DNA from 4 places in the Bacillus sp. H1a genome. Region 3 is predicted to be linked to each of the others. Evidence: riboswitches for the same ligand, from Rfam matches in the RefSeq annotation. Region 3 holds a riboswitch; each other region holds the start of a gene.

Region 1 (7,808 bases), on a different contig from region 3:
TTTAAATCTAGTGCGTAAGCTAATGCATCGTCAAATACATCACCTTGTAATTCCACATGAGCACCATACCTTTTCGTCGCAAGCACCTTACTTAACGGTGCACCTTTTGGCATTACAATCGTACAAGGAATACTGAGCATATTACTAGAATACGCAACCCCTTGTGCATGATTTCCAGCAGATGCCGCAACAACACCATTTTCTAAATCACCTTTTTCAAGAGAAACCATTTTATTATAAGAGCCACGTACTTTAAAGGAACCTGTCTTTTGTAAATTCTCAAGCTTTAAATAAACATCATTCTGTGATAATTCACTAAATGTGCTCGAATAATCTAGCGGTGTCATATGTACAATACCCTTCATTTTCTCATAAGCAGTTATAATATCCTGGAATACAATCATACCTTCGCCTCCGAAACAATATATGTTTATACATACTAGTTTAAGCGGCATATTTTGTTTTATACGACAAAAGATCACGTAGCATTTTATGCTACATGATCTTCTCTTACAAACTCTTATTTACTTCATCAGCTAATTTCTTCGTACTTTCATACGCAGAATCAGCTAAGCTAATCGCAGAAATAACCGAAATACCATCCGCACCGGCATCTATAACAGAAGCTGTATTTTCAATTGTAATTCCGCCAATACCAACAATCGGTATTGTAATCTCGTGTTCTCTAAAATACTTTAGCCCTTTCGTTCCTTGAACTGCTTTCGTATCTTTTTTCGTACTCGTTGGGAAAATAGGACCAACTCCTAAATAATCAGCTCCGTTTTCAATCGCCCAGCGTGCTTCTTCAATTGTATGTGTAGATACTCCAACAATTTTATCTCCCATTTTTTCACGAACAGATGTTATTCCTTCATCATCTTGTCCAACATGTACACCGTCTGCATCTAATTCAAGAGCTAATTCAACGTCATCATTCACAATAAACGGCACATTATACTCTTTGCAAAGTGTTTGTAGTTCTTTCGCAAAACGAATACGTTTCTCACCAGTTAAAGCCCCTTCTCCCTTTTCACGAAATTGAAAAAGTGTTATACCGCCTTCTAGTGCCTCTCTCAATACTTGCAGTGGCTCCTTCGTACAATTGTTACTACCCATAATAAAATATACTGGTAGTAATTTAGACATTTCATCCATTGTAATACGCGACATCTATTTCCCCTCCTTACTGTACAAACTCAATCTTTCCATACTTCTCAATATCCTCTGAAGTTGTATTCGCTAATTGATTTAAGAACTCAATTTGGAAGCTACCAGGTCCTTTTTCTACCGTTTTGGCTGCTGCCAGTTCCGCAGCTACTCCATAAAATGTTACTGCTGCGACAGCTGCCTTCACATAATCTTTTTCAACTGCTGCAAATGCTCCTATTACAGAAGTTAATAAACAGCCTGTTCCAGTAACTTTTGTTAAAATGCTATGGCCATTGCGAATAAGAACTACCCGCTCTCCATCTGTAATGATATCCTCTTTTCCAGTGATCACAGCAACTGTATTTAATTCATCCGCTGCCTGTTTTGCAATACTTACGACATTACCATTTCCAGTACCAGCGTCTACACCTTTGATTTCCCATTTTTCATTAATAACATTAGCTATTTCTGCTGCATTTCCGCGAATTATCGCTAAATTTATTTCAGCTGGAATATGCCTTGCAACTTCTGTTCGATAAGAAGTTGCTCCTGCACCAACTGGATCAAATAGTACTGGTACATGATTCATATTTGCTGATTTACCAGCAAGTAACATCGCTTCTACCTCTTCGGGGCGAAGTGTACCCATATTTAAAACGAGTGCGCCAGCAATACTAGCCATTTCTGCTACTTCTTCTTTTGCATATGCCATTACAGGCGATGCTCCTAATGCTAACAAACCGTTTGCTGTAAAGTTTGTTACAACGACATTTGTAATATTATGCACGAGTGGATTAGACTCTCTTACCAGTTCCACTATTTTACTAATTTCTTGTACATTCATTCTATTCATCTCCTAACTTTAATGATGGGAGATACACAAAAAGACACTTTGCGTATGCAAAGTGTCTGAACATGTGCTTTTACACTCTCCCTACGCTGGCATTATCCAACAGGTTCAAATGGTCAATGACGGGTTAGTCATACTCTCAGTTTGCATCCGCAAACTCCCATGTGCTTTTTATTCAACTACTTCAAAGTCTACTCTCATTCTAGTGAAATAACAAGTTCTTTACTTTCTTATACAGAAAGAGTGATAGGGAATCCTATCACTCTTTTCATACTATTATTTTATAGCTTTTGATACTTCTTTCACCATTGCTGATACAGACTCAAGTCCGCCACCAGATAAGTACCAGTAGTTTGCATCAAGGTAAACTACGTTTTTGTTTTTCACAGCGTTTGTTTTACTTACCAGTTCATTTTCAACAACTTGCTTAGCAGAAGATTTCCCGCCAGTTACTACGCCTCTATCAATTACAAATAAGTAATCAGGGTTCTTCTCAAGGATGTACTCAAATGAAACTTTATTACCATGTGTATCTGCTTTAATTTCTGGGTCAACAGGAGTTACGCCAAACACATCATGAATAATACCGAAGCGAGATTGAGGGCCGTATGCACTTACTTGACCATCGTTCGCTAAAATAACTAAAGCTTTTTTATCGCTTTTCTTCGCTTTTTCATTTAATTCTGCCACGTCTTTTTCAACTGCTGCAATTTCTTTTTTCGCTTTATCTTCTTTATCGAAGATTTTCGCTAATGTTTCTGTGTTTTCTTTAAATGATTTCATGTATTCTTTTGTATCTTGTTCTACGTAAATTGTTGGAGCAATTTTTTCGAATTCTTTATATGAATCAGCTTGACGTCCAGAAATGATAATTAATTCCGGATTCATTTCATTGATTTTTTCGAAGTCTGGTTCTTTTAAACCACCAACGTTTTTATACTTTTTATCTTTATATTTAGAAAGGTATTCTGGTACACTTTTTTGCGGCACACCAGCCACGTCAACACCTAGTTTATCTAATGTATCTAATGAACCGAAGTCGAATACTACAACGTTTTTCGGATTCGTTTTAACTTTCGTTTCGCCTAATTTGTGCTTAATCGTAATTTCTTTTGATTTACTTTCACTTGCCTCGGTCTTCTTGTCAGTAGAAGCACCATTACTACATGCCACAGCGACAATAGCAAGCATGAAAGTTAATAATAGCATCGCTAATTTCTTCACTTCAATCACCTCAATAAAATTTTTAAAATTATTTAAATCGATAGCACATTTACACCATCAAAAATAACTTCCTCTTATGAAAAATAAATACAAATGTTGTTTCCAGATATCTCTTCTATATGGATGTCCATATCATAAATATCTTTTAAAACAGCTTTATCAATAATTTCGCTCGTTGGACCTTCTTTCATTACTTTTCCATCTTTCAAAGCAACGATATGATCGGAATAACAAGAAGCAAAATTAATATCATGAATTACGATAACAACCGTTTTTCCAAGCTCTTCAACAAGTCGTCTCAGTACTTTCATAATTTGTACAGAATGTTTCATATCTAGATTATTCAGTGGCTCGTCCAATAAAATGTATTCTGTATTTTGAGCAATAACCATTGCGATATACGCCCTTTGCCTCTGCCCACCACTGAGTTGGTCTAAATACTTATGCTGGATGTCCTCAAGTTCCATATAGCGAATAGCTTCCTCAATATGGCTCCAGTCTTCCTTTGTCAGATTACCTTGTGAATATGGAAATCTACCGAAACTAACTAATTCTCGAATGCTAAGCCTTAAATTAATATGATTCGTTTGCTTTAAAATTGAGATTTTCTTAGCAAGCTCATCGCTCTTCCATTCCCCAATTTCTTTATCTTCAATGTAGATTTCACCAGCATCTTTTTTTAATAACCTACTAATCATAGAAAGAACCGTACTTTTCCCTGCTCCATTTGGACCAATAAAAGATGTGATTTTTCCTTTTGCTATTTTAATAGAGACATCTTCAACAACATTTTTATTACCATATTGCTTTGATATGTTTCTTACTTCTACCATGACTTGCTCTCCTTTAATAGAAGATAAATGAAGTACACGCCACCAACAAAGTTAACAATGACACTTAAAGTCGTGTTAAATTCAAACACTCTTTCAACAATCAATTGTCCTCCTACTAAGGCGATAATACTAATAAGGATAGAACCTATTATTAAATATTTGTGTTTGTATGTATGCAAACATTCACGTGCAACGTTTACTACAAGCAGTCCTAAAAATGTAATGGGTCCTACTAACGCTGTGGAAATAGATACTAAAATTGCAATTACAATTAAAAGCTTCTTCACGACTTTGTCATAATCTACTCCTAAATTAATTGCCTCATCTCTTCCGAGTGATAGTACATCTAATAATTTCAGCTCTTTATACACATAAGCAATAACCAATACAATTCCAATGATAGACGTTACTAGTAGCTCTGTTTTTACATTATTTACACTTGCAAACATTTTCCCTTGTACAATTTGGAACTCATTTGGATCAATGAGCACTTGCATAAAGGACGATAAACTTTGGAAGAATGTACCGAATATTAATCCGATTAAAAGTAGGAAGTAAATATTATTCCCTTCTCTTTTAAACAGAAACTTATAAAGAAATAGTGAGAAAATCACCATTAAACTTACTGATATAAGGAAGTTTACGTTTGTGTTCATCATCGTGAAATGTTGTGATCCAAATACAAATACAACAAACGTTTGAATAAACATATAAAGTGAATCTAAACCGATAACACTCGGTGTTAAAATACGGTTATTACTAATCGTTTGGAAGATCATTGACGAAAATGCAATCGCTCCGCCTGTTATGATCATCGCTAACAATTTCTTACCTCTTCTCGGCAAGGCATAATCTAATGTGTTCATATTTAAGTTAATAAATAAAAATATCCCAATGACTATAACTGATACAATGGCTAGTAATGCCAAAATCATCTTATAATTTCTTTGTTTTCTAAGCTGCATATGCGTTTCTCCTCATCAATAAATAAAGGAAAATTCCGCTTCCGATTACTCCTACTGTAAGACCAATAGAAATCTCGTACGGATAAATTACGACCCGGCCAAGTATATCGCAAGCTAGTACGAAAACTGCTCCTAGCAAGGCAGTGTTCGGTAAGCTATTCTTCAAGTTATCTCCGCGATAAATAGAAACAATATTCGGAATAATAAGCCCTAAAAATGGAATCATTCCTACAGTTAAAACAACTAACGCGGAAATTAAAGAAACGATAACAAGTCCAATATTTAGTACTCGATTATAATTCATCCCTAAATTCGCAGCAAAGTCTTCTCCCATTCCAGCAACAGTAAAACGATTTGCATATAAAAAGGCGATGATTACAAGCGGGATACTTAAATATAAAATCTCATATCTTCCTTTCATAATCATTGAAAAGTCACCTTGTAGCCAGGAATTGATATTTTGAATTAAGTCATATTTATAAGCAAAGAATGTTGTAACGGAACTAATAATGTTCCCAAACATAATCCCTACAAGTGGAATAAATATCGCATCCTTAAACTTAATTCTCTTTAAAATTTGCATAAATAAAAATGTACCAGCTAATGCAAAGACAAATGCAACAAGCATTTTCTCAAGAGGACTCGCTGTCGTAAATAACATTAACGACACTAACACCCCAAGCTTCGCACTATCCATCGTACCCGCAGTTGTCGGAGATACAAATTTATTTCTGCTCAATTGCTGCATAATTAAGCCACTTATACTTAAGCTCACACCAGCAACGATAATACTGATTAAACGTGGCAACCTACTAATGAATACCACCTGCATTTTATCTTGATCCCAATGCACAATATCCATGAGGCTTATATCTTTTACACCAATGAAAATAGAAGCAATCGATAAAACAATAAGCATAATAAACAAATATCTTTTTTTCATAGTTATTCATGGTGCAGATTATGTTCTGTCGCCATCATCTGATTTTAAACAGATTATAATCCTATCATTTTATCCCCCTCATCTATTTATAGAATGATAGAAATCATAACTCTTTTGGTAAAACCTTTTCTTGCCTTCTTATGGTTAAAATGAATTTCATTATCAATTAAGAACATAATTTATATGTATTAATCAACTTTCCCATATATTATTTTGGCAATATTTTGGTAACCCCCTTTAATGATAATGAAATTCATTTACAATGTCAACGTATACACTCAAAAATCTGACATTTATATCAAACTTTTATTTATATACGTAAATCCTCCCTCATTCATTTAATCGGAAATATTTCAAACCTGTAGCATAACTGAATCCAGCAAAGATGTATGCTATATTTAACGTATGGAAATTTGAAAGGATGTTTTTAAAATGGCAAAAAGTATTGTAATTGCTGAAAAGCCTTCTGTTGCACGTGATATCGCACGTGTACTGAAATGTGATAAAAAAGGAAACGGCTACCTTGAAGGTAGTAAATATATTGTTACTTGGGCTTTAGGCCATCTCGTTACATTAGCAGATCCAGAAAGCTATGATGTAAAATATAAAAAGTGGAATTTAGAAGATTTACCAATGCTACCTGAGCGTTTAAAACTAACGGTAATTAAACAAACAGGAAAACAATTTAACGCTGTGAAAAGCCAGCTACTTAGAAAAGATGTAAGTGAAATCATTATAGCTACAGACGCTGGCCGTGAAGGTGAATTAGTAGCGCGCTGGATTATCGATAAAGTTAAAATGAACAAACCGATTAAGCGTTTATGGATTTCATCGGTTACTGATAAAGCAATTAAAGATGGCTTCGCAAATTTAAAGCCTGGCAAAGCATATGACAATTTATACGCTTCAGCTGTCGCACGTTCAGAAGCTGACTGGTATATCGGTCTTAATGCGACTCGAGCATTAACTACCCGCTTTAATGCCCAACTAAATTGTGGTCGTGTCCAAACACCTACTGTAGCCATTATTGCAGGCCGTGAAGACGAAATAAAGAATTTTAAAGCTCAAACTTACTACGGTATCGAAGCTCAAACAGCTGAGAGATTAAAGCTAACTTGGCAGGATATAAAAGGAAATAGTCGCAGCTTTAATAAAGAAAAAATTGATGCACTTGTGAATAAAATCAGTAAGCAAAATGCTACTGTTGTAGATATTGATAAGAAACAAAAGAAGTCGTTCGCTCCTGGTCTTTACGATTTAACTGAACTACAACGTGATGCGAATAAAATCTTTGGTTACTCTGCAAAAGAAACATTAAACATTATGCAAAAACTATATGAGCAACATAAAGTTTTAACGTATCCTCGTACAGATTCACGCTACATTTCATCTGATATCGTCGGAACGCTTCCAGAGCGTCTGAAGGCATGTGGCGTCGGAGAATACCGTCCTTTAGCGCATAAAGTATTGCAAAAACCTGTAAAATCTAATAAATCATTTGTTGATGATAGTAAAGTAAGCGATCATCACGCAATTATCCCAACAGAGAGCTATGTAAATTTCTCAGCTTTCACAGATAAAGAACGTAAAATTTATGATTTAGTTGTGAAACGTTTCTTAGCAGTTTTATTCCCAGCCTTTGAATATGAACAACTAACATTACGCACAAAAATTGGTGATGAAACGTTCATCGCACGCGGAAAAACAATTTTGCATGCTGGTTGGAAAGAAGTATATGAAAATCGATTTGAAGATGATGATGCAGTAGACGATTTAAAAGAACAAATCTTACCTCGCATTGAAAAAGGCGATACATTAAACATAAAACTAATTGTCCAAACATC
Region 2 (7,808 bases), on a different contig from region 3:
CAAAGCTTGCCAATCGGTACTTATCACCAACTTGGGAAGTAACAAATACGTTTCTCGTCTTTGTCGTAGTCGCTTTTCTCGGTTTCTTTCCAAAAGCAGCCTTTACCCTTGCAACGGTTATGTTCGTACCAGTTATGTTAATTTTAGTACTCGTTGCGATTCGAAGTACATTTATGGTATTTGCTTACTCTTTGCCGAAATACCAACATCTTCTTCGTATTATTTCAGGGATTACTGGACTCCTAATTCCAGCTCTATTAATTACCGTTCTACCCGTCACAGAGGGCGCCTATATTACAATGTCTGAAGGAAAAGAAGTGCTCCTTTATGGAAAGCTTCTTTCTAGCCCCGTTATATATTGTTATATGCTCTTCGGACTAACATCAGAACTATTTCTCTCTTCTCTCTTCCTTGCTGATTTTGCGAGAGAACAAAGTTCTGAAGATACGTACCGAATTTATAGAAGAAATGCCATCATACTTGGTCCCGCAACGCTTGTTACTGCTATTATTGCTCTCGTTGTAATGGACCCTAAAACACACTGGCTTATGCAGGGATTAATAAAACAATTCCCATGGTTTACAGTTTCTATCGTTTTATTTGTTATCGGCTATTCCTCCCTTTGGTGGACAAATAAGAAATACAACACACTAGGCTTCCCTCGTATTGCAGTTTTAGCTGTTGTCGCTCAGTATGCATTTGCAAGCTACGCTTACGGCGTCGCGCATTTACCATATATCATTTACCCAGATGTAACTGTATTTACAAGCTTTACGACGACCGAAACATTTTATGCATTGCTTATTCTTTACGCAATCGGGATTGCAATTTTACTACCAGGATTTATTTTCTTCTGGAATTTATTCTTGAAGGATCGAACTTTTTTGAAGGAAAAATAATAAATGAGGGGCATTCAAACATAGAATGCCCCTCATTTATTAGAAACCTCTCCTAATAGTTATTTCACTACTATGTATACTTGCCTTATATCTAAAAAAACACATATTCACATCATCCCATTATACGTCTAGTTCTTCTTATTTTTTGCTGAATATACTACCAGTACAAACTTGAGACAAGCTACGTTTGCTCAAGGGAAAATAGAAGCCCCCTTTGCTACCGTCTTAGCAAAGGGGGCTTCTTCTATATTTAAGCTAGGTACAGTGTGATCAATCAAGTAAAGAGGTGTAACGTATTATTGATATAAGTGACTACCAGTTTCTTTAAATTGTTCTGCCTTCTCTTTCATTCCTTTTTCAATTGCTTCTGTCGTTTCTAAATCATTTTCTTTCGCATATTCACGAATATCATGTGAAATTCTCATACTGCAAAACTTCGGTCCACACATCGAACAGAAATGAGCTGTTTTCGCCCCTTCTGCTGGCAACGTTTCATCATGATACTCCATCGCACGTTCAGGATCTAAAGATAAATTAAATTGATCGCGCCAACGGAATTCAAATCGTGCTTTTGAAAGTGCATCATCACGCTGATGAGCCGTTTTATGCCCTTTCGCAAGATCGGCCGCATGCGCAGCAATTTTGTACGTAATAACCCCTTCACGAACATCATCTTTGTTCGGCAAACCTAAATGTTCTTTCGGTGTTACATAGCAAAGCATCGCCGTTCCAAACCAGCCGATCATCGCTGCACCAATTGCTGATGTAATATGGTCATAACCTGGTGCGATATCAGTCGTTAACGGCCCAAGTGTGTAGAACGGCGCGCCCTGGCAAATATCAAGTTCTTTCTCCATATTCTCTTTAATTAAATGCATCGGTACATGCCCAGGTCCTTCGATCATAACTTGCACATCATGTTTCCAAGCAATTTTCGTTAATTCACCAAGTGTCTCAAGCTCTGAAAACTGTGCTTCATCGTTTGCATCTGCAATGGAACCTGGACGTAACCCATCTCCAAGAGAGAACGAAACATCGTACTGCTTCATAATTTCACAAATTTCTTCAAAATGAGTATATAGGAAGTTTTCTTTATGATGGAATAAACACCACTGCGCCATAATAGAACCACCACGGGAAACGATACCTGTCGTACGCTTTGCAGTAATTGGAATGTAACGAAGTAATACACCAGCGTGAATCGTAAAGTAATCAACGCCTTGCTCCGCTTGCTCGATTAACGTATCGCGATACACTTCCCACGTTAAATCTTCTGCAATCCCGTTTACTTTTTCAAGCGCTTGATAAATTGGCACTGTTCCAACTGGTACCGGAGCATTACGAATAATCCACTCACGTGTTGTATGAATATTTTTACCTGTAGATAAATCCATAATCGTATCCGCACCCCAGCGCGTTGCCCATGTCATCTTCTCTACTTCTTCTGCAATGGAAGACGAGACAGCTGAGTTTCCGATATTTGCATTTACCTTCACGTGGAAATTACGTCCAATTATCATCGGTTCTGCTTCTGGATGGTTAATGTTAGCTGGCAAAATTGCGCGTCCTTCCGCAATTTCCTTACGAACAAACTCTGGCTCTACCCCTTCACGAATCGCAACATATTCCATCTCAGATGTAATAATGCCATTACGTGCATAATGCATTTGCGTAACATTTGCACCTTGCTTCGCTTTAAGCGGCCTGCGATTCATTTGCGGGAAAACAGGTGTATGTTTTGAAGCCACCTTTACACCGTCATCCTCGGGTTTAATTTCGCGCCCTTCATAAGCTTCCACATCACCACGCGTGATGATCCAAGAGTGGCGCGGCGTTGGAATCCCCTTTTCCAACTCCACTTTATACTCAGGATCCGTATAAGGGCCACTCGTATCATACACACGGATTGGCGGATTTGGGATGCCGTTCGTGTCGCTTTGTTCAATCTCGCGCATCGGTACTTTCATACCTTCACGTGGTCCATCCACATATACTTTTTTACTCCCTGGTAAACTCGATTTCAATTCAATTTGCTCAGCTGAAACAGACTGTTTCATAACCTTTATTGCCCCCCTGTTCGTGACAAGGACGAGATATGGCCAGCGTATGCCAAAATAAAAAGAGCCAGGTCCATAAAAAAATAAGGACCTGGCTCATAAAGACATAATTATGTAAAGCCGTTAACTTCCCTACGCTGGTACGAGCCAGATCAGGTCCAAAGGGTTAAGAAGTTCACACGCTTCTCTCTCAGCCTACGCATACGTTAGGCACCCCTAGTTTATCACTGATTTAATTTTCAATACTTTCCCATCATACACGATAATCTGAAAAATGCAAAGGTTAATTCTTTTATTGTTTACGGAATCATCCAAGTCAAATAATAAGCCTGCACATACGTCATAATCCCAACAATAATAACGAAGAATAAACTATGTTTCACCGTGAAACGGAACAGATCTGATTCTTTTCCAGCAAGACCAACTGCCGCACAAGCAATCGCAATCGATTGCGGAGAAATCATTTTACCTGTTACACCACCTGTTGTATTTGCTGCAACGAGAAGCACTTCAGATACGCCAACTTGCTGCGCTGTAATTGCTTGTAAATTCGAGAACAGTGCGTTCGCTGACGTATCTGATCCTGTTAAGAATACGCCAATCCAGCCTAGGAATGGTGAGAAGAACGGGAATAGTCCGCCAGTTCCTGCTAGCGCTAACGCTAATGTAGAAGATAAACCAGAATAGTTTGCGATAAATGCGAATCCTAATACGAATCCAATAGATAGAATTGGCATTTTCAGTTCGTTTAATGTTTCTTTAAATGTTGCTACTGCATCTTTTGCACTCATTTTCAAAATAAAGATAGAAATGATACACGCAATTAAAATCGCTGTTCCAGTCGCTGATAAAATATCTAATTTCAAGATTGCTTCATAAGGTGTTGGTTTATTTACAATAGGCTCTGCTTTCATTACTAAATTGTGCAAGCCTGGAATTTCAAACTTAAATACAAGACTTTCTAAAGCGCCGCCTGGAGCGAATAATGCTTTAAAGAAACTTTGGCTCCAAATGACTACCATCACAGTTAAAATAATGAACGGAGACCATGCTTTTACTACTTTTCCTACTGTTAGTTTCGGCATAGATGTCACCGTCGTTGCTGCTACTTCGCTATTCGCTTCTTTAGACTGATAAATTTCTTTCGGCTGCCAAACTTTTAAGAATAGCGATAAACTTACTAAACTTACAAGTGCTGACGTAATATCAGGAAGTTCTGGCCCTAAAAACGTCGCTGTAATAAACTGTGTAATTGCAAATGAACTACCCGCTACAAATAAAGCAGGCCACGTTTGTCTTACTCCTTTAAAACCGTCCATTAAAAATACGATAAAGAATGGAACAAATAAAGATAAGAACGGTAATTGATGTCCAGCCATTTGTCCGATTTTATGCGGATCAATGCCTGTTACTTGTCCAGCAACTGTAATCGGAATCCCCATTGCTCCGAACGCTACTGGTGCAGTATTTGCGATTAAACAAAGACCTGCTGCATATAAAGGATTTAATCCAAGACCTGCAAGAAGCGCTGCCGTGATCGCTACTGGTGCACCAAATCCTGCTGCCCCTTCTAAAAATGCTCCAAATGAAAATCCGATTAAAATAACGAGTAATCGATGGTCATTTGTAATTGATAATACAGATGCACGAATGATATCAAATTGACCTGTTTTCACAGAAATTTTATATAAAAATACCGACATAATGATAATCCAAGCAATTGGCCATAATCCGTATAAGAAACCATACCCGGTTGCTGTCATTGCCTTTGTGAACGGCATTTTATACGCAAATAACGCCACCAAAATTGTTAATACAACTGTAATAAATCCTGCCACATACCCCTTCATGCGTAAAACTGCTAAAGCTAAGAAAAAAAAGATAATTGGAATAAGTGCGACCGCTGCGGAAATCCAAATGTTACCGAATGGGTCATAAACTTGTGTCCATGTGTTCATTGTTCTCTCCCCCTCAATAATCCCCTTTTAAATAAAATATAACCTTATCAATAGACTATCAGGTCATCATACCTTTTAACCTAAAAATAAAAAACGTTTAAGAAAACGTTTTCACTAAGTTTCATTTCTACTTTAACATATCATTTTCCATTAAAAAAGATTTTTTTGAAAATTTTATTATCTCGCGTGAAAATCTTACAAAAACGTCACGTTCTTGTAAGGTTCATCGATAGGAAGCTAGACAAATTTCCTGCATAATAAAAATATAACAACGGACATTATTTATGAGGTGATATATATGAACGGAAACAAAATACTAGCAGCTTTATCATACTTTAGTGTACTATTTGCGCCTATCTTATTCCCTATTATCGTTTGGATTGTAGGCGATTCTGAAACAAAGCCACATGCGAAACGAGCTCTATGGACACACATAATTCCAAGTATCGCTACATTTATCGGTTTAATTATTCTAGGAATTATGGGTATTGGATCTGAACAACCTGATGTAACACTTGGAATCGGAGCAATCATTGTCTTATGTATTTGCGGAATCATTAGCTTATACTACTTCATTTGGAACATCGTAAAAGGTATTAAAGTGCTGAAAGCTTAATTTTAAACAAACGTTTAATTAAAAAAGGACACTTGCAATTTGCAAGTGTCCTTTATCTTCTGCGTTTCTTCTTTTTTCTCATCATTTTCTTTCGGCGCGTATTCACTTTATCCGCTATAATGTGGAGCGTACTCGCCACTACAATTCCCATTACAAACGTTACAATTTCAACCTCATGTTCCTTCGCAATTTCTATTAAATTCCCGTCCAATGCTATCATATTTAATAGGAATAAAAACGGATAAAACACGATTAACATGTATGCAATACGAATAATATCACCAAGTATAATCGTATGTGTGAAAAAGGAACGATGGGGCATTACGCTCCTATATGGATACCAAAAAATGCGGAGTAATCCCCATTTATTATACGCATTACTATACGTATCTAAATCCGGTGTTAAAAAGAAAGTGCCTACTAAAAATCCAATTGCAAAAGTTAATAAAAAATCAAAATTTGTTAATCCATACGAAACGAGCATAAACAAAACAACTGGAAGAGATATTAAGTTTATTTTCGTATGCGTTCTTCCTGATGGCATAATGCACTTCCTCGCTTACGTTCGCCCTGTCATCCTATGACAGTTCTCACCTATTGATCTAATTTTTGATCGATAAATGATGTGTCTATATCCGAACTAAACCATTCTGCCAACTTCACTCGTGCCTTATCTTTCACATCTTCATTTACGTATATCGATGCTTGTAATAGTGCGGCCGTTAACGCACCCAAATCATCCGTATAACCAATTCCAGCAATGAAATCCGGGATTGCATCAATCGGTGCAATGAAATAAGCAAGTGCTCCAATTACAATAATTTTCACTCGTTTTGGAACATCAGGTCTTTGCAAAACGTAAAACAATAATAAACTCGCATAAATTACCGACTGCCCTGCCTGCTTTGCAACATGTTTTATTTTCTTCCAAAACGCTTCAGCTGAAAATTTTTGTTTCATTCAAAAGCCTCCCTATTCTTCAAAAGAAATAAGCTACAATATGTTATTGTTATCAGTAAAAGTTCATCAAAATTACACATAATCTATCAATGAAATTTTATTGTAACAAACAAACACAGAAAGAACAAGTGTTCGTTAATTTTCCCGTATTTTCCTTCATATAATAGTTTTCTAGTCAGCCACCTAAAACTCTTCATTCCATATTTCTCAACAAAAAACTTTCAATTTCTGTTATATTTTCTAGTTGACGAGCATATAAGCGAATGTTAAAGTTTTCTCTGGCAGTGACAAACTACATACAAAAAATGTAAAATGTTATAGTGTTTCTCAGAAATGAATTTTGTTGTATAATACAGAAATGACGTTATGCTTATGAGCAACACAAGAAACCAAAAGGGTATGCATAGTTAAAGTCGTATATGGGTGAATATAGAAACTCTAATTATGGCCAAGAAAACTATGTATTTTTTATTTTAACATCTTTCGCTCCAAAATCGACCAAGCCTGATAGAGAAAGGGTGGAAATGAATGAAAGAAACCATGAAATCACAATTTCAAAATGTGCGTTTCACTTTATTCGTAGCTTTGGCCATATGGCTAAAAACCTACATCATTACACGCACAAGCTTCGATTTAAAACTTGAATCTTTCATGCAAGAATTCATTTTATTCCTTAGTCCACTAGCAGCATCATTACTGTTTGTGGGTCTTGCATTATTTGCAAAGGGGAAAAAACGTAACTATATAGCACTGGGAATTAATTTTGTCTTAACAATCATTCTTGTTGGTAACGTAATGTTCTACGGATTCTACAATGATTTCGTTACTTTACCGGTACTAGGACAAACATCTAATTTCGGAAGCTTAGGTTCTAGTGTGAAAGAACTATTTAACTTCAAAATTATCCTTGCATTTGCGGATATTATCGTATTCTTCATTCTGTTAAAGAAGAAGAAAAATTTTGCACCGACAGAGCGTGTAGCACGTCCGATGCGTTCCCTATACTTCGTGTCAACAGTTGCTATTTTCTTCGCAAACCTAGGACTTGCAGAAACTGAACGTCCAGAACTATTAACTCGTTCATTCGACCGCGTTATGCTTGTTAAAAACTTAGGATTATACGTACACCAAGTATATGACCTTGGCTTACAAGCAAAATCAAGTTCACAAAAAGCATTTGCTGATGGTAGTAAATTACAAGAAACAGAAAACTACGTGAAAACAACACAAAGTAAACCAGATCCAAATATGTATGGTGTTGCAAAAGGGAAAAACGTAATTGTTGTCTCTCTTGAATCATTACAAACATTCTTAATTG
Region 3 (7,808 bases):
AAAAGTGATATACTAATAGATATAAGTATTATGATAGATTTTGAATATAACAATATTAATCTATTTTGGTGAGATAAGGAATTAATATTTCCTATGTAGATAAAAAGGGAAGGGGAATTATATGAGGGCTGTACAGGGCGATCCGAATTGGAATTTGGTTACAGATACATACGTAGAACCAAGGAATTTCGCTGAGTTATTTTCTTTGCTTGTACCGCGTCATCCGAAAGGTGAAGGGAAAGAGCGAACTATTTTAGTATGGAAAGAAAAAGAATTTTATAAAGAAGAAAATTTAGCGGCTTTCATCGTATATGGAATGAATAAAGCGAAAGATTTACCGCAGTTTCATAAAGATGAAATTCCCACTTTAGTACGTATTCTTCGCTTATGCCAAGAGATTGGTTGGTATAAAGAAGCATATACATTTATGATTGATCAAGGGTTAGACGAATTTGTCCAAACTTCATTGGAATATGAAACATGGGATCTTTTGACGCAAGCGGTTGCTCTAAACTATTTAATCATTAAACATCGTATTGGTGAATTGGATAATGGAGATGTAGGGATTTGGGAGAGAGTTAAATTTAGTGAGAAATGTATAATGCAGTGTAGACATTTATTATCTCATAAGGAAGTATTGGAGTTTACGTTTTTTTATATGTGTAAGCAAGCTAAGACTCTATCAAAAGAACAGCTAAATAGTGATATGATGGGTCTAGCAATATATTGTAATACTTTTGTGTATGATTTATATACAAATGATTTACTGCGCAAGTATCGTAAATGCACAGATTTCCTATCATATTATGGGCCTAGTCAAGCTGTTATAGCTTGTCAAAAAGCTGTACTGTCTCAAATTTCTGATCGGTTAGATCCACTAAAGACAACGCACGTAGACGATTATTTGTATGTGATGAAAGAAATGATGGAACATATGACGATAGGGTTAATGGATCGATACGATCATTTTATTGGAAAGTTACTTTCTTATGTACCATTTTTCGAAATGATTCAAGTTCCGCAGCATGCATATTATTGTGAAGAATTACTGTATATTTGTAAGGGCATTGAATATAAAGAAGAAATACTACGCAATTATATATTTATACAATTACATGATTGTTTGCCATCATTCTTTAAACTATTTCTTAAAAATAAACGTTATGCAACGATTCATGATATTCTTTTCTATTGGTGTGATGATGAACAAAGAATGAGCTTAGAGAAAAAATATAATCTTAGTTTTATTTATGAAAAATATGCTTGTGGATAAAGAGGACTTTACATATCAAAAATTAATATAAATTAAAAAGGATCTCAAATTTTATGTGAGATCCTTTTTTGTTAGTAAAACAAGGAGAAAGTAATTAAGACAAGAAATAACATTCCATAAAGAAAAAATTGAGCAGTATAACTGCCTTGTATACCAAAAAAAGTATTCGTTTTTTCATATAAATTCAATATATATTTCATTGGGTCATCTTTGAAAGATTGGTACACAGTGTCTCCTCTTTCTAAGCTTCTTGTTCGTGTTTTTGGTTTTTAGGAGCATTAACGTATCTAGCTATGAATAATAAAACAGCCATAAAGAATACAGGAAATGCGGTAGATAAATAAAAACCATTACTAACTATATTTGTTATAAGAGCGCTCAAAAGAAAAATTGCATTATAAATATGGGCAATTTTTTGTTTCAGTTGAACTTGGAATGATTCCATCATAATTTCTAAAGCAACAAAAGCAATGATAATAGACAAAAATACAGTGTTCGTATTATAAATGATTAAACAACAGATTAAACCTAAAAAAGCCAGGTATTCAATAAAGAGAGGTATATTGCGTGGCATACAATTTACCTAACTAAATATGGCAGTGGGTTCACTGCATTTGTTTTTTCAAAATTCCATTCCCCATTATGTAATTCAAAATGGAGATGTTGTCCGTATGAATATCCTGTATTTCCCATATGACCTAGTAATTGTCCGGTTTGTACTTGATCACCAGCTTGTACAGTACGATCTTTCATGTGAGCATAAACTGTTGTATATAATTTCTCATTTATTTGATGGGCGATGAACACGACATTGCCGTAGCTAGCCGAATAATAAGATTTCACAACTTTACCTGCAGCAGCAGCTTGAATAGAGACGTTGCCTTGTGCTGCAATATCTATACCATAATGCATTTGTTCCCAGCGCATATCAAATGTTGAGCTGATTTTCCCTTGGGTAGGGAATTTGAAAACTGCTGGAATTGATGAAGGTGAAGCGGTTGTTTTAGCTTGCGCTTGATTTTGCACTACATATTGTTTTGCCACATATCCGTATCCTGTGCCAAAACGAATTTTATACCAAGTTCCTACTGTTTCTACTACCTGTATTTGTGTACCATTTTGCAGAGAACCGATTGCTGCACTATTTGTGCTAGCAGAGCTACGCACATTTAATTTGGGTGTTGCAACAGTATAAGAAGGAGAACCTTGTACAGTTATACCTTTTACTAGAGGTGTGGATCCATTAGATACAAATGTTTTTTGTACGTAACCAATTTGGCCGTTATGTAATATTTTGTACCAATCTCCTTGTTCACCTTGAATTGTAATGAATTGACCATTTGGCAATATATCTAGAATAGAAGATTCTGTATTAGGTTCAGAACGAACGTTTAATGCGTTTGCATTTACGATATATTGATACTTTTGTTGAACATTTTTTTTGAATAGAATTGCATCTTTTTTCATATAGCCTGTTTTGTTGTTAACGGATACTTTATACCAATCTTGAGCTGTCTCAAGAATAGTAACTGGGCTATTAAATCGAATGTTATCAATTATTGCACTGTCTGCATGGCTATTTTGATGTAGTGCAACGTTGTCAATTTTTACATACCCCGTTTTTGCTTTAGATGATTGCTTAGCAGCAGCTGTTTGTATATCGGATTCTCCCATATAAGGAAGTAACGAAGCAATTGCGATAGTAGTTGCTGTTAAAGCTGTAGCTTTCATATTCATGTAATAAAGACCTCCTCTAGTTGTATAGTTGTAATTTTATTATAGTATAAAGATACAATATATTGGTCTTATTCACATAAATGTAATATGAAATCAATATAAATAATGTTAGAAGAGAGATTCGTATATATATATCATTTGTGGAGCTGCATTTATATTTGTTTAACATGTTAAGATTTAATGCGCAATTAAGAAAATTAAAATAGTTGATGATGACTTATGACAATGTTATACTGACAGTGATAATTTTATAGTTTGCTAGGAGAGCTGGTGTTGCCAGCTGAGAGGAGGGCCGTAAGCCTTTGATCCTTTTCATTACCTGATCTAGATTATGCTAGCGTAGGGAAGCAATTCGGACATTAACAATGAGTCCCCGTTTCTTTGCGTATAGAAACGGGGCTTTTTTATTTGAAAATTTTATATTAACACCACTAGGGGTGCTTTTCGTGCTGAGAGAGGAATAATCCTTAACCCTTACAGACCTGATCTAGGTAATACTAGCGAAGGGAAGTGGAACAACGAATAAAATATATTTTTATTTGCTGTGGCCACTTCTTATATAAAGAAGTGGCTTTTTTATTGGGATAAACAGATATACAGGAAGGGGAAATATAAATGAAATTTTGTGAAAGATTATTTGAGACGGTGCAGCCTGTATGGGAGAAAAGTCATAATCATCCGTTTGTAGTAGGTATGGGGGATAGCACTTTAGAAAAAGATAAATTCCAGTATTATATTATTCAAGATTATTTATACTTGTTGGATTATGCAAAACTATATGCAATTGGTGTTGTAAAGGCAACGAATCCACAAGTTATGGCGAAATTTGCAGAGCAAATAGATGGTATTTTAAATGGTGAAATGACGATTCATAAACAATATGCAAAAAGACTTGGGATTTCTGCCCAGGAGATGGAATCGGCAAAACCATCTGCTAAAAATTTAGCTTATACAAATTATATGATGTCTGTATCTCAAAATGGCACACTTGCAGAATTAATAGCAGCTTTACTTCCATGTATGTGGAGCTATTGGGAGATTGGAAAGCGTTTAAATGATATTCCTGGAGCAAGAGATCATGAGTTCTTTGGGGAGTGGATTCAAGGATATAGTTCTGAAGAATACGGTAACCTTTGTATTTGGTTAATAGATTTATTAAATGAAATGGCAGTTGGGAAGTCAGAGAAAGAGCTAGATCGATTAGAGGAGATTTTCTTATATTCCAGCCGATTTGAATATTTATTCTGGGATATGGCTTATCGTAAGGAGATGTGGGGATTTGAGGAGCAAGAACATACTACAGTTTCGTAATGTTTCCTTTCATTATGATGAAAAACCAATCATAGAGGGACTAAATGCCAATATACAAGAAAAAGAGTTTGTGAGCATTATTGGACCAAGTGGCTGTGGGAAAAGTACTTTATTTCGCCTTATTACAGGTTTAGAAGAGGCGAGCAGCGGACAAATAGAGCTTATGGAAACAAAGAGGCATCCTGTAGGGTATATGCCTCAAAAAGATATGCTTTTGCCATGGAGAACAGTTATTGAGAATGCTGCTTTACCGTTAGAGTGCCAAGGTGTGCAGAAGAAAGAAGCACAGGTAAAGGCAAAGGAACTGTTACATAAATTTGGTTTACAAGGGTACGAGAAAAAATATCCGAAAGATTTATCTGGTGGTATGAGACAGCGCGTATCTTTTATCCGAACTTTATTAACAGGCGGAGAGATATTATTGTTAGATGAACCGTTTAGCGCGTTGGATGCTTTAACGAAGGCATCTTTGCAGGAATGGTTGTTTGAACAATGGCAAGAGTGGGAAAAAACAATTTTATTTATTACACATGACGTTGAAGAAGCCCTTTTTCTTTCTAATCGTATTTTTGTTGTAGAGCAGCAGCCGATAGCTACTTTAACTGAGCGAATTGTGCCGCTTGAACGTAACAGAACAAGAAAAGATTTACATAAGCCTGAAGTGTTAGCGCTTAAGGATGAGCTTCTTAGTATGTTACAAAGGCAGGTACTTGTATGATGAATCGTTTGAAGGAGCTATTACCTGCCCTCACATTAAGTGGAATTTTACTTATTGCTTGGGAAGTAGGAGCAAGAATTGTAGATGAGATGTACATTTTGCCATCACCTTCTGCAATTGTAATGAAGATATGGGCGCTGAAAGATATATTATTTACGGTTCATTTACCTGCAACGTTGTATGTCGTTTTAATAGGTGTTGTTATTTCTATCGTCTTGGGCGTAGGGCTAGCAATGTTAATGAATGCGAGTACGTGGATGGAAAGAGCATTTTATCCATTATTAGTTGCCTCGCAAACAATTCCGATTACAGCGCTTGCGCCGCTATTTGTTTTATGGTTCGGATATACCATTTGGAGTAAGGTTGTTGTCACAGTTTTAATTACATTTTTCCCAATTGCGGTCAATACGTATGATGGACTTCGCAGTACGAAAAGAGAATGGGAAGAGCTTTTAGTTACGTATGGTGCAACGAAAAAAGATGTTTTTCTAAAGCTAAAGTTGCCATCTGCTCTTCCTTACTTTTTCTCAGCGTTAAAAATTGCGGTACCACTTAGCGTTATTGGGGCAGCGATTGGAGAATGGCTCGGTGCGCAAGCTGGGCTTGGATATTTCAGTAAAAGAATGATGACGCAGTTAGACGGAGCGGGGGTATTTGCACCAATTGTATTGTTATCATTATTAGCTATTTTCTTCGTCATACTTGTTTCGATATTAGAAAGGAAATTCATTAGTTGGAGGAAACATTCATGAAATTATTAAAACGCATCTTTGTGTTTACATTATTAGTTGCAATGATTACAGGATGTTCTAGTAATTCAGCATCAGATAAGAGTAAAAAAGAGAAAGAAATAACAGTAATGCTGGATTGGTATCCGAATGCGGTACATAGCTTTATTTATGCCGCAATTGAAAAAGGATACTTTAAAGAAGAAGGAGTAAAGGTGAATATTAAATTCCCTTCTAATCCGACTGATCCATTAACATTAGCAGCTGCTGGAAAAGTGACAGTTGGTTTGTATTATCAGCCAGATGTTGTGATTGCAAGAGCAAATGAAAACATTCCAGTGAAATCAATTGGAGCTGTCGTACGTTCGCCGTTAAATCATGTTGTATCGCTGAAATCAGCAGGTATTCAGTCACCTAAAGACTTAGAAGGAAAAACAGTTGGATATTCTGGAACACCTTTAAGTGAAGCGTATTTAAAAACGATGGTAAAAGAAGATGGTGGTAATCCAGATACAGTGAAAGTAGTCGATGTTGGATTCGATTTAGTACCAGCGTTAATTACGAAAAAAGTAGATGCTGTAACAGGGGCATACATTAACCATGAGGTTCCTGTTATGCGTCATGAAGGTCATGAACCAGCTTACTTTAATCCAGCTGACTACGGGGTGCCGAATTATCATGAGCTTGTATTTGTAACAGGTGATAAAACTTTGAAAAAGGATAAGGAAGCGTTGCAAGCCTTTTTACGTGGTGCGAAAAAAGGCTATGATTTCATGAAGAAAAATCCGGATGAAGCACTAAATATTTTATTAAATCATCAAGAAAAAGAAAACTTCCCACTTGTACCAGAAGTTGAAAAAGAAAGTATGAAAATTTTATTAGAGAAGATGGAAACGAAAGATGAACCATTCTTATCAGATTCAAAAGAGTCATGGGAGCAGCAAAATAAATGGTTGAAAGAAAAAGGGATGACGAAAGAGGTTGTTCCAGCCGATGAACTATTCGAAAACATTTTAAAGTAGGCGAATGCATATGAAAAATGAGCTCCATGTAATCTCAAATGGTCAAATGCCATTCGAAGAGGTAGTGAATGTAGGGATACAAATTGAGAGTGAGATTGATTATTTGCATATTCGTGAGCGTGAGAAAAATACGAAGGAATTGTATTACGGTGTGGAAAGCCTTTTGGAGAAAGGCTTTCCAGCATCCAAAATAGTGATAAATGATCGAATTGATATTGCTATTCTATTAAATATTCCACGTGTTCAGCTAGGGTATCGAAGCGCAGATGTAAAGTTAGTGAAAGAAAAGTTTTCTTATTTGCATGTTGGTTATTCAGTACATTCTTTAGATGAAGCGATAGTGGCATTTAAAAATGGAGCGGATTCGCTCGTTTACGGTCATGTATTTCCAACGGCTTGTAAAAAGGGTGTGCCAGCAAGAGGATTAGAAGAAATTGCTCATATGGCAAGGTGTTTATCAATACCAATCACCGCAATTGGTGGAATCACTCCTGAAAATACAAACGATGTTCTTGCAAATGGTGTAAGTGGCATTGCTGTTATGTCTGGGATTATAAGCAGTAGTAATCCGTATAGCAAGGCGAAATCTTATAAGGAATCAATAAGAAAGTGGGCGGGAAAACATGTGTAAGAAGTATGATGTAGCGATTATTGGCGGAGGTGTAATTGGCAGTTCAATTGCACACTTTCTAGCGGAAAGAGGGCATAAAGTAGCGATTGTAGAGAAGCAAGGAATCGCATCTGAAGCTTCGAAAGCAGCAGCTGGTTTGCTCGGTGTTCAGGCAGAATGGGATGAATATGATCCGTTGTTTGAGCTTGCTAGAGAAAGCCGTGCTATATTTCCACAACTTGCAGAAGTTTTACGTGAAAAAACAGGCATCGATATTGGGTATGAAGAAAAGGGAATTTATCGCATTGCCCAAAATGAAGATGAGAAGGAAAGAATTCTTCATATTATGGATTGGCAACAGAAAACAGGCGAAGATTCCTACTTTCTAACAGGGGAGCATTTGCGGGAA
Region 4 (7,808 bases), on a different contig from region 3:
ATTGTTCCAAATTTAAACCCCAGTTTAACAAGAAATACGCCTCCAGCAACTAATAAAAATAATGCTACTTTCCCTTTGTTTTTCACTTTCGGTTCCCTTTTCATTTCCATTCCCCTTATAACATGTTTATAAAGTGAAACTTTAATCAAACGTTTGTTTAACTGTTTTTTATGTGTATGTAATTCCACTAATCAAACGTTTGTTTAAAAAGAAATACGCCCGTATAAGGCGTATTTCTCATCAATCACCACCGCCGCCTCCATCGCAGCTACCTCCACTATCTCCGCCAAAAGATCCTCCGCAATCATGTGAATGACCGCCATCATGTGAACTATTACTATCAGATCCAGCAAAGAAAAATGATGGTGATGAGGTGTTAGAAATATTATGTGCATTACTTTTTTTAGTAAGGTTTACTCTTCGATTATTTGATTTAACTGATGCTGCAATCATCCAAACTAAAACACAAAATAGCAACGCTGCAATAACAAACCCCATATAAAAACCTCCCTTATTTTTCTAACAATTGAAGTACTCTCTCTATATTTTCAAGTGAAATAAAGCGCGATTCACGAAGAATCTCCTTCCCCTCATGAAATAATAGAACTGTCGGCCCTGTAAATACTAAATATCGACCCGCAATCTCTTGCATGTCTTGTAGTAAAACCTCTACTTTCTTTACATAATCATAACCCTCTAATACATAATTTACTTTCCTTAACATAACATCACAAACACCACAATTTTCCGTTTTTATAAACAGAAGTACTAACTGCTGTTCTTCAATATATGTCGCTAATTCTTCTACCGTTTGAAAATGATTCATCTTATCCCTCTTAACGTAATTTGCGAAATACTTTATCTTGATACATACGAAATGCTGAATTGTCTTTAATTTTTCTCTTTTCCATTAACTGCTGAAAACGCAAAGTTTTTACTGTTAGTTCTTCTTGTAATTTTATTCTCTCAACCTCATCATAACAGCAAGCGATTAAATCCTCTATTTTTAATATATCTTTTTGCAATTCCATTTCTGGTGGAATCATACCCGCATTTTTCAATATTTTATAACTCATTCTTAATTCTGGAGGTACCATTGAAAGGTCTTCTAATTGTAGTGGTTTTCCTTTTCCCGGAATATTATTGAGATCTCGATTCCGTATTGCTTGACGAATTTTTTCTTCAGCAATATTCAAAAACACATCCACACTATTCCCTCCTTTACATATTTTTACTATTATTTTACATGAAATTTCAGTTTTCTGCTACATTACGCAATAGCAAAGACACACAAGTTTTGGATTCTAAAATTAGTAGTAAAACAAATAATCGTTATGTAATTACTAATGTAGGGTGGAGTGGCGAAATTCCTCCGGGTGGATTCGTTACAATCAGAGGCGCAGGAACAGGAAATCCTGCTGAACTTTTAAATGCAGTCATTAGTGAAAACTAAACGTAACCTTATTTAATTATTTCAATAAGGTTTGGATTTAGGTTTTAACGTTAATTCCTAAATTCAAACTTTTAATTTTATAAAAAGTAAAAAATAAACATTCTAATAATCTATTATATTTATATTTAGTTTCTAATATGAAGTTTGTATGAAGCTCAGCTGAATTTTACATGAATTTCCTTTAATTACTATTGTCTTCCCATACTAATCACATTATCCTTTACATATAGGAATAATTTTTATTCCACTTCAAACTATCTATATATATACAAAGAAAGATAGTGGCCTATTAGGGAAAGGCATCTAGTATTATTATAAATATAATCGCAGAAAAAGCACGCTTATAAGCGCACCATAAGAGTGCTTCTTCATACAATTCTCATGTAAGAATTCTCGAAAATCATGTTAATTACAAAGAAAAGGCATTAGCTCATAAAAGCTAATGCCTTTTCTTTGTGATTATTTTTAAACGTTCCATTCTTCAATATTCCATACTTTTGTTATCCACGCTTTATAGAAAGAGGGCTCATGTGAAACAATTAAAACCGTACCTTTATATTGTTTTAACGCTTCCTGCAAAGCCATCTTAGTCTCTGTATCCAAATGGTTAGTTGGTTCATCTAAAATTAAAACATTGCTTTGAGTTACGATAAGTTCGCATAATCGTACTTTCGTTTGTTCCCCTCCACTTAATAAATGGATAGGTTTTAAAACATGATCTTCTTTCAATCCGCACTTTGCTAATGCTTGTCGGATTTCTTTTCTTGTCATATCTGGTCTCCCTGCCCATACTCTTTCTAGTGCAGTTATTTCTGAAGCGAATTCCTCTTGTGCAAAATAAGCTGGTTTTACCCGTTCACCAATAAAAACTGAACCGCTTAACGGCTTTATTTGTCCTAGTAATGTTTTTAACACTGTTGTTTTTCCAACCCCATTATGACCAACAATTGCAATCTTTTCCCCTTTTTTTACTTGAAAATCCAATTCTGGAAATAACGGTTCACCATAACCAATTTTCAGTTTCTCTACCTGTAATATACGACTCACTGGCTCAGTATAAACATTAAAATCAAAACGCGCACGAGGTACATCGTTAACCTTTTCCACCTTTTGCATTTTCTCTAATACCTTCTCACGACTTTTTGCTTGTTTCGCTTTTCGAATTTTATTTTTTTGAATAAAGGTTTCTAAATGTGCAATTTCTTTTTGTTGTTTCGCATACGCCGCTTGTAATTGTTTCCTTTGTAATTGATAACTTTGCAAAAAGGCTTCATAATCTCCTACATAGCGCTTAACCTTTCGTTCTTCTAGATGATAAATGACATTCGTAATATTGTTCAAAAATGCCTCGTCGTGCGAAATGATAATATAAGCTTTTTCATACATTTTTAAATACGATTGCAACCATTCTATATGCGCTGTATCTAAATAGTTAGTTGGCTCATCTAATAATAAAACATCCGCTTTTTCTAAAAGGAGTTTTCCAAGTAATAACTTTGTCCGCTGACCACCACTTAACTTTGAAACATCCTTTTCCATCCCTATTTCAAACAAGCCTAAACCGGTTGCTACTTCTTCAATTTCTGTACGAATTTGATAGAAATTAGAACCTTCAAGTATCGTTTGTAGCTCGCCATACTTTACTAATAGTTTCCCTATCTCTTCCGTTATAGCCATCTCTTCTGTAATTTTTAACATTTCACATTCAATCGCATACAAACTAGAAAATGCACTTTGCAAGTATTCTTCAATTGTTATACCTTCTTGTAAATCCATATGTTGCTGTAAAAAGCCAACCTTCACATGTGGAAACCATTCAATTTTCCCATCATCATGTATAAGTTCTCCTGTTAACAGGCGTAACAATGTTGATTTTCCAATTCCATTTTTCCCTACTAACCCAACATGTTCGCCCTTTAATAATCGAAAACATGCATTATATAAAATAGTTTTCTCACCATATGAATGGCTTACATTTTCTACTGTTAATATACTCATTTTATCTCTCTCCTCTACTTATAGTTCATAAGCTAAATAGAGAGAACAACAGCATAAAGACTTATTTAGTTGTACATATAAAAATGGGTAAGGTGAATACACCTTACCCATTACAATTTATTATCGTAAAAAAGGATTAAGGTTCTTTACCTGCTGTCTTCAATTTAGCTTAATCTTTAAAAATGGGCAGACTTCTCCCATATCAAGCTAAAACCATTTGAAGAACAGTCAATAAAGTCATTTTATCCTTTCACTCCTTTTACATTTGTTATATTACGAGTATAAACTACTCTGTTATATTCTATTCGCTATTTTTCCTTTTGTTCCTTCTTATTCATTTCATGTTCTGCAAAAAAGCCTCTTAACAGTAATTATACTAAAACTGTTAAGAGGCTTTTTCTATTTTTTCATATAAGGAGCCAATACTCTTAAAATTTCTTCCTTATCTTTCTTTAACTCCAGAGATGTTAACATATCCATTGTTCGCGGTCGAGGTAATTTCACTTGTACCTCTCCAACAATTGATGCCGGTCTTTGAGATAAAATAAATACGCGATCAGAAAGCAAAATTGCCTCATCTAAGTCATGTGTAACCATAACAATTGTCTGCTTTTCTTGATGCCAAGAATTTAAAAGCCAACTGTGTACTTCCATTTTTGTAAATGCATCTAATTTTCCAAAAGGCTCATCGAGTAGCATAATTGGCTTTTCACATAAATATGTGCGAAGGAAACTAATTCTTTGACGCATTCCACCTGATAGCTCATCTGGGTAATGATTTGCATATTCATCTAGCTCAAACTGCTTTAATGCTTCCATTCCTTCTGTCAGCCTTTGTTTTTTAGGCTTCCCTTCGATTTCTAATGGAAGAACTATATTTTGCAAAGCAGATCGCCACGGTAGTAATAAATCTTGTTGTGGCATATAACTAACAACATCTTGTTTTTTTACATAGTTCTCGTTATAAAACACTTCTCCGCTCGTTGGTTGTTCAACACTCGCAATCATATTTAATAATGTGCTTTTTCCACAACCACTTGGGCCCACAAAGGAGACAAACTCTCCCTCTTGTATGGAAGCACTAATATTTGCTAATACATTCTTTCCATCGAAAGCTTTTACAATATCTTTTATTTGTAATCCACTCATTTTTCACTTGGAAGGAATTCATTTGTAAAAGCATCTTTTACATCAATTTTCTTTTTAATAACTTTGTTGTCATATAAGAAATTCATGTAATTCGTCCAAATCTCTTCCTTCTGTACTCCCCACGCTTTTGCATCATCTTGATACTTTGTACTTAACCACTTTTGACTTTCTTGTACTAATTCTTTATTCACATCTGGAACAGCCTTAATTAAAATATCAGCAGCTTCTTTCGGTTCTTTAATTGCAAAATTATAACCTTCCGTCGTTGCAGTCATAAACTTTTTCACAAAATCTTTATCTTGCTTCGTATGTTTTTCACTTGTAATAATGACAGGACTATAGAAATCGAGTGCTGGATCTAAGTCTTTTACCATAATTGTATTTAACTCTTTTCCTTGACGCTTCGCTTCAATTCCATCCCATCCATAATAAATCCATTCAAAGTCTGCATCACGACCGATTGATTTAAAGAAATCTGTTTGTCCAAGAATAATTTTTTCAACTTTATTAAAATCAGCTTGATGTTTATCCATAATTGTCTTTAACGTCGCTTCTTCTGCTGGTCCTCCCCAGCCACCATAACGTTTACCTTCAAAATCTTTCGCTGAAGCAATATTATCTTTCTTTAACGATGCAAAAGCAGATGTATTATGTTGAATAATTGCACCGACCGACACAACAGGAATACCTTCAACGCGAGCCAATGTTACATTTTCTTGTGCACTTATCGCAAAATCAGCTTTTCCTGAAGCTATCATTTGTTCGGCCGTAACATTATCACCTGGTTGAATGATTTCTACATCTAACCCTTGTTTTTTATAATAATCTTTAGTCTTCGCCACATATAAACCAGTATGGTTTGTATTTGGGAACCAATCTAAAACGACTTTCACTTTCTTTTCTTTGCTTGTGCTCTCTTCTTTCTTCGCCGCATTACATCCGGCAACACCAACTGCTAATAATGCAGCTAACATAATTTTTAAACCTTTTTTCATTTTCTGCCGCCCTTTCTGTATATCCATGGTGCTGTTATTCTTGCCATAAATTCAACAATAAAGTACAGGAATAATGTCACCATGACGATAATCGCTGCAACACCAAATACTCGAGCAGTTAAAAAGGATTTTGTAGCTCTCGTAAGCATAACCCCCAACCCTTCACTTGCACCGAGCCATTCTCCGATAATTGCCCCCATTACGCTATATGTAACTGCAATTTTTAAACCTGAGAAAAAGTATGGGAGCACTGCTGGCAACTTTACTTTCTGGTAAACTTGCCATTTCGTCGCCTTCATTGTTTGTAACAGTTTCAGCATATTTTTATCTACCGTTTGGAAACCTTCTAAAATGCTAAGGGCAATTGGGAAGAAACAAACAAGAATAACAACCATTACTTTTGGCAACATTCCGTACCCAAACCAAATAATAAATAATGGAGCGAGCACAACGATTGGAATTGTTTGCGAAATAACTAGCAACGGATTCATTAAAATCCGAAATAACGGGATAACATCCATAATGATAGCAATACTCGTCCCAAGTATAATTGCAAAAAACAACCCAATTATTACTTCCTGTAACGTTTGCACTGTATTCGGTAATAGTAAATCTTTCATTCCAATTAACTCTTGCACAATTGCTGATGGCTTCGGTAAAATCCACGGCTCAATTTTAAATAATGAAACAGATCCTTCCCACATAGCAATGAGAAGGATAAGCCAAATTGTTGTAATTATTTTAGATCGCTTCTGGTTTTGCATATTCATCACGGTACTTCCAAACCTTTTCGTCAATCGTTACGCCCGTACTTGGACGATAGTGAATTTTAATAGAAGTGATAACTTCTTCTGCTCCAGCATCGACGCAAGCTTGTTGCGCACGTTTAATGACGTCAAGAAGTACATCTAATTCTCCTTCCAACGTTGTTTCCATTGCCCCTACTTCATAACGAACTCCCGACTGTTGTACAACTTCAATTGCTTTATCAACAACGGAATACACATCTTTGTTCTTCGCTTGTGGTACTACTGAAAATGAAATTGTAACTTGTTGTGACATAATAAAATCCCCCTTACAAAATATGTTTCCAAAAAAAAGAAAAGGCTTTCCTACCATGTAGGAAAGCCTTGTATACAAGTTATTCTATAATAACTTATGCTACATCACTTTAAAGTAACTCCCTACGCTGGCATTATCCAGATCAGGTTGAGGGTCGATGTATACTTACATCCTCTCAGCCAATTGGCTCCCCGGTTCTTAATTCGTTTTCATTGTAGCATGATTTATTTTATTGAACAAACAAAAGCATGTATAATCATTTCATTTAACTTTTGAATTCCCCAATTAACTCTTGTAACTCCTGTGAAAGCCAGCTTAAAGAACTAGCTAATTCAGCAATATCTTGTACAGACATTTCCTGTTCTTTCATACTTTCTTCAATATTACTACTACTATTCGCATACGTATTTGCGATAAGTGATAGTTCATTTACAACACGAACAATATTTTGGCTATTTTGCAATATATCACTTGAATTGCTAGAAACAACTCTAACTTGATTTGTAACAGATTGTGCTGACCTTGAAATTTGTTCAAAGAAAGCACCACTACTTTGAACAAGTTTAATTCCTGATTCTACTTCTTTTGAAGCTTTTTGCATTGAAACAACAGCTTCTTCCGTTTCAGCTTGTGTTTCCCCTATTAATTTCGCTATATCTTTTGCTGATGCTTCCGTCTGCTCTGCTAATTTACGCACTTCATCAGCAACAACGGCAAATCCCCTTCCGGTTTCCTCAGCACGTGAATCCTCAATAGAAGCATTTAAAGCTAGCGAATTAGTTTGATTTGAAATACCTGTAATTACAGTTACAATATCACTAATTTCTTTTGATCTTGTTTCCAAAGAATAAATGATAGAAGATAAATCTTGTACTGCATTTTGTATTATGTTCATTTGATTAATCGTCTGTTCAATAACACCATTTCCTTTTACTGAATGGTGCTCCATACCTTCAGACTCTTTCGCCATTTGTTTTACAGCATTCGTTATCTCTTCCATCTTATCTTCCATTTCATATACAATACCTAAATACTGTGGTACTGCAGTTTCTTGTGACTGAGCGCCAGCTCTTAACTCAACCATAGAACTTACGATCTCTTGAACTGCCATGCTATTCTCTTTCGTACTCACTGACAATTCTTGTGAAGAT

Evidence for each region. Region 3 has a riboswitch for thiamine pyrophosphate ahead of tenA (thiaminase II). Riboswitches for the same ligand answer to the same signal wherever they lie in the genome.
Region 1: it holds a riboswitch for thiamine pyrophosphate, as region 3 does, so the genes downstream of both, thiM (hydroxyethylthiazole kinase) here and tenA (thiaminase II) in region 3, are expected to answer to the same signal.
Region 2: it holds a riboswitch for thiamine pyrophosphate, as region 3 does, so the genes downstream of both, thiC (phosphomethylpyrimidine synthase ThiC) here and tenA (thiaminase II) in region 3, are expected to answer to the same signal.
Region 4: it holds a riboswitch for thiamine pyrophosphate, as region 3 does, so the genes downstream of both, U860_RS0124125 (MTH1187 family thiamine-binding protein) here and tenA (thiaminase II) in region 3, are expected to answer to the same signal.

The regions. Positions count from the first base shown of each region.
Region 1 covers NZ_AYMH01000055.1:20,045-27,852, forward strand. Annotated here, with positions in the region: gene ilvA (threonine ammonia-lyase) at 1-404, opposite strand, end outside; gene thiE (thiamine phosphate synthase) at 511-1,170, opposite strand; gene thiM (hydroxyethylthiazole kinase) at 1,184-1,993, opposite strand; TPP riboswitch at 2,064-2,173, opposite strand; gene U860_RS0124155 (siderophore ABC transporter substrate-binding protein) at 2,276-3,223, opposite strand; gene U860_RS0124160 (ABC transporter ATP-binding protein) at 3,298-4,056, opposite strand; gene U860_RS0124165 (iron chelate uptake ABC transporter family permease subunit) at 4,050-5,021, opposite strand; gene U860_RS0124170 (ABC transporter permease) at 5,011-5,964, opposite strand; gene topB (DNA topoisomerase III) at 6,397-7,808, shown strand, end outside.
Region 2 covers NZ_AYMH01000019.1:21,312-29,119, reverse strand. Annotated here, with positions in the region: gene U860_RS0108345 (cytochrome d ubiquinol oxidase subunit II) at 1-899, shown strand, start outside; gene thiC (phosphomethylpyrimidine synthase ThiC) at 1,196-2,956, opposite strand; TPP riboswitch at 3,069-3,184, opposite strand; gene lldP (L-lactate permease) at 3,256-4,914, opposite strand; gene U860_RS0108330 (DUF4870 domain-containing protein) at 5,213-5,530, shown strand; gene U860_RS0108325 (metal-binding protein) at 5,583-6,074, opposite strand; gene U860_RS0108320 (YkvA family protein) at 6,125-6,490, opposite strand; gene U860_RS0108315 (LTA synthase family protein) at 7,019-7,808, shown strand, end outside.
Region 3 covers NZ_AYMH01000047.1:1,875-9,682, forward strand. Annotated here, with positions in the region: gene U860_RS0122030 (DUF3965 domain-containing protein) at 122-1,273, shown strand; gene U860_RS0122040 (hypothetical protein) at 1,515-1,847, opposite strand; gene U860_RS0122045 (SH3 domain-containing protein) at 1,853-3,010, opposite strand; TPP riboswitch at 3,261-3,373, shown strand; TPP riboswitch at 3,434-3,536, shown strand; gene tenA (thiaminase II) at 3,626-4,321, shown strand; gene U860_RS0122055 (ABC transporter ATP-binding protein) at 4,290-5,039, shown strand; gene U860_RS0122060 (ABC transporter permease) at 5,039-5,791, shown strand; gene U860_RS0122065 (ABC transporter substrate-binding protein) at 5,788-6,789, shown strand; gene tenI (thiazole tautomerase TenI) at 6,800-7,420, shown strand; gene thiO (glycine oxidase ThiO) at 7,413-7,808, shown strand, end outside.
Region 4 covers NZ_AYMH01000055.1:8,696-16,503, forward strand. Annotated here, with positions in the region: gene U860_RS0124080 (hypothetical protein) at 1-104, opposite strand, end outside; gene U860_RS0124085 (hypothetical protein) at 241-498, opposite strand; gene U860_RS0124090 (thioredoxin family protein) at 512-826, opposite strand; gene U860_RS0124095 (DUF1992 domain-containing protein) at 837-1,208, opposite strand; gene U860_RS35690 (hypothetical protein) at 1,298-1,453, shown strand; gene U860_RS0124105 (ABC-F family ATP-binding cassette domain-containing protein) at 1,919-3,451, opposite strand; gene U860_RS0124110 (ABC transporter ATP-binding protein) at 3,851-4,600, opposite strand; gene U860_RS0124115 (ABC transporter substrate-binding protein) at 4,597-5,595, opposite strand; gene U860_RS0124120 (ABC transporter permease) at 5,592-6,365, opposite strand; gene U860_RS0124125 (MTH1187 family thiamine-binding protein) at 6,337-6,657, opposite strand; TPP riboswitch at 6,760-6,861, opposite strand; gene U860_RS0124130 (methyl-accepting chemotaxis protein) at 6,923-7,808, opposite strand, start outside.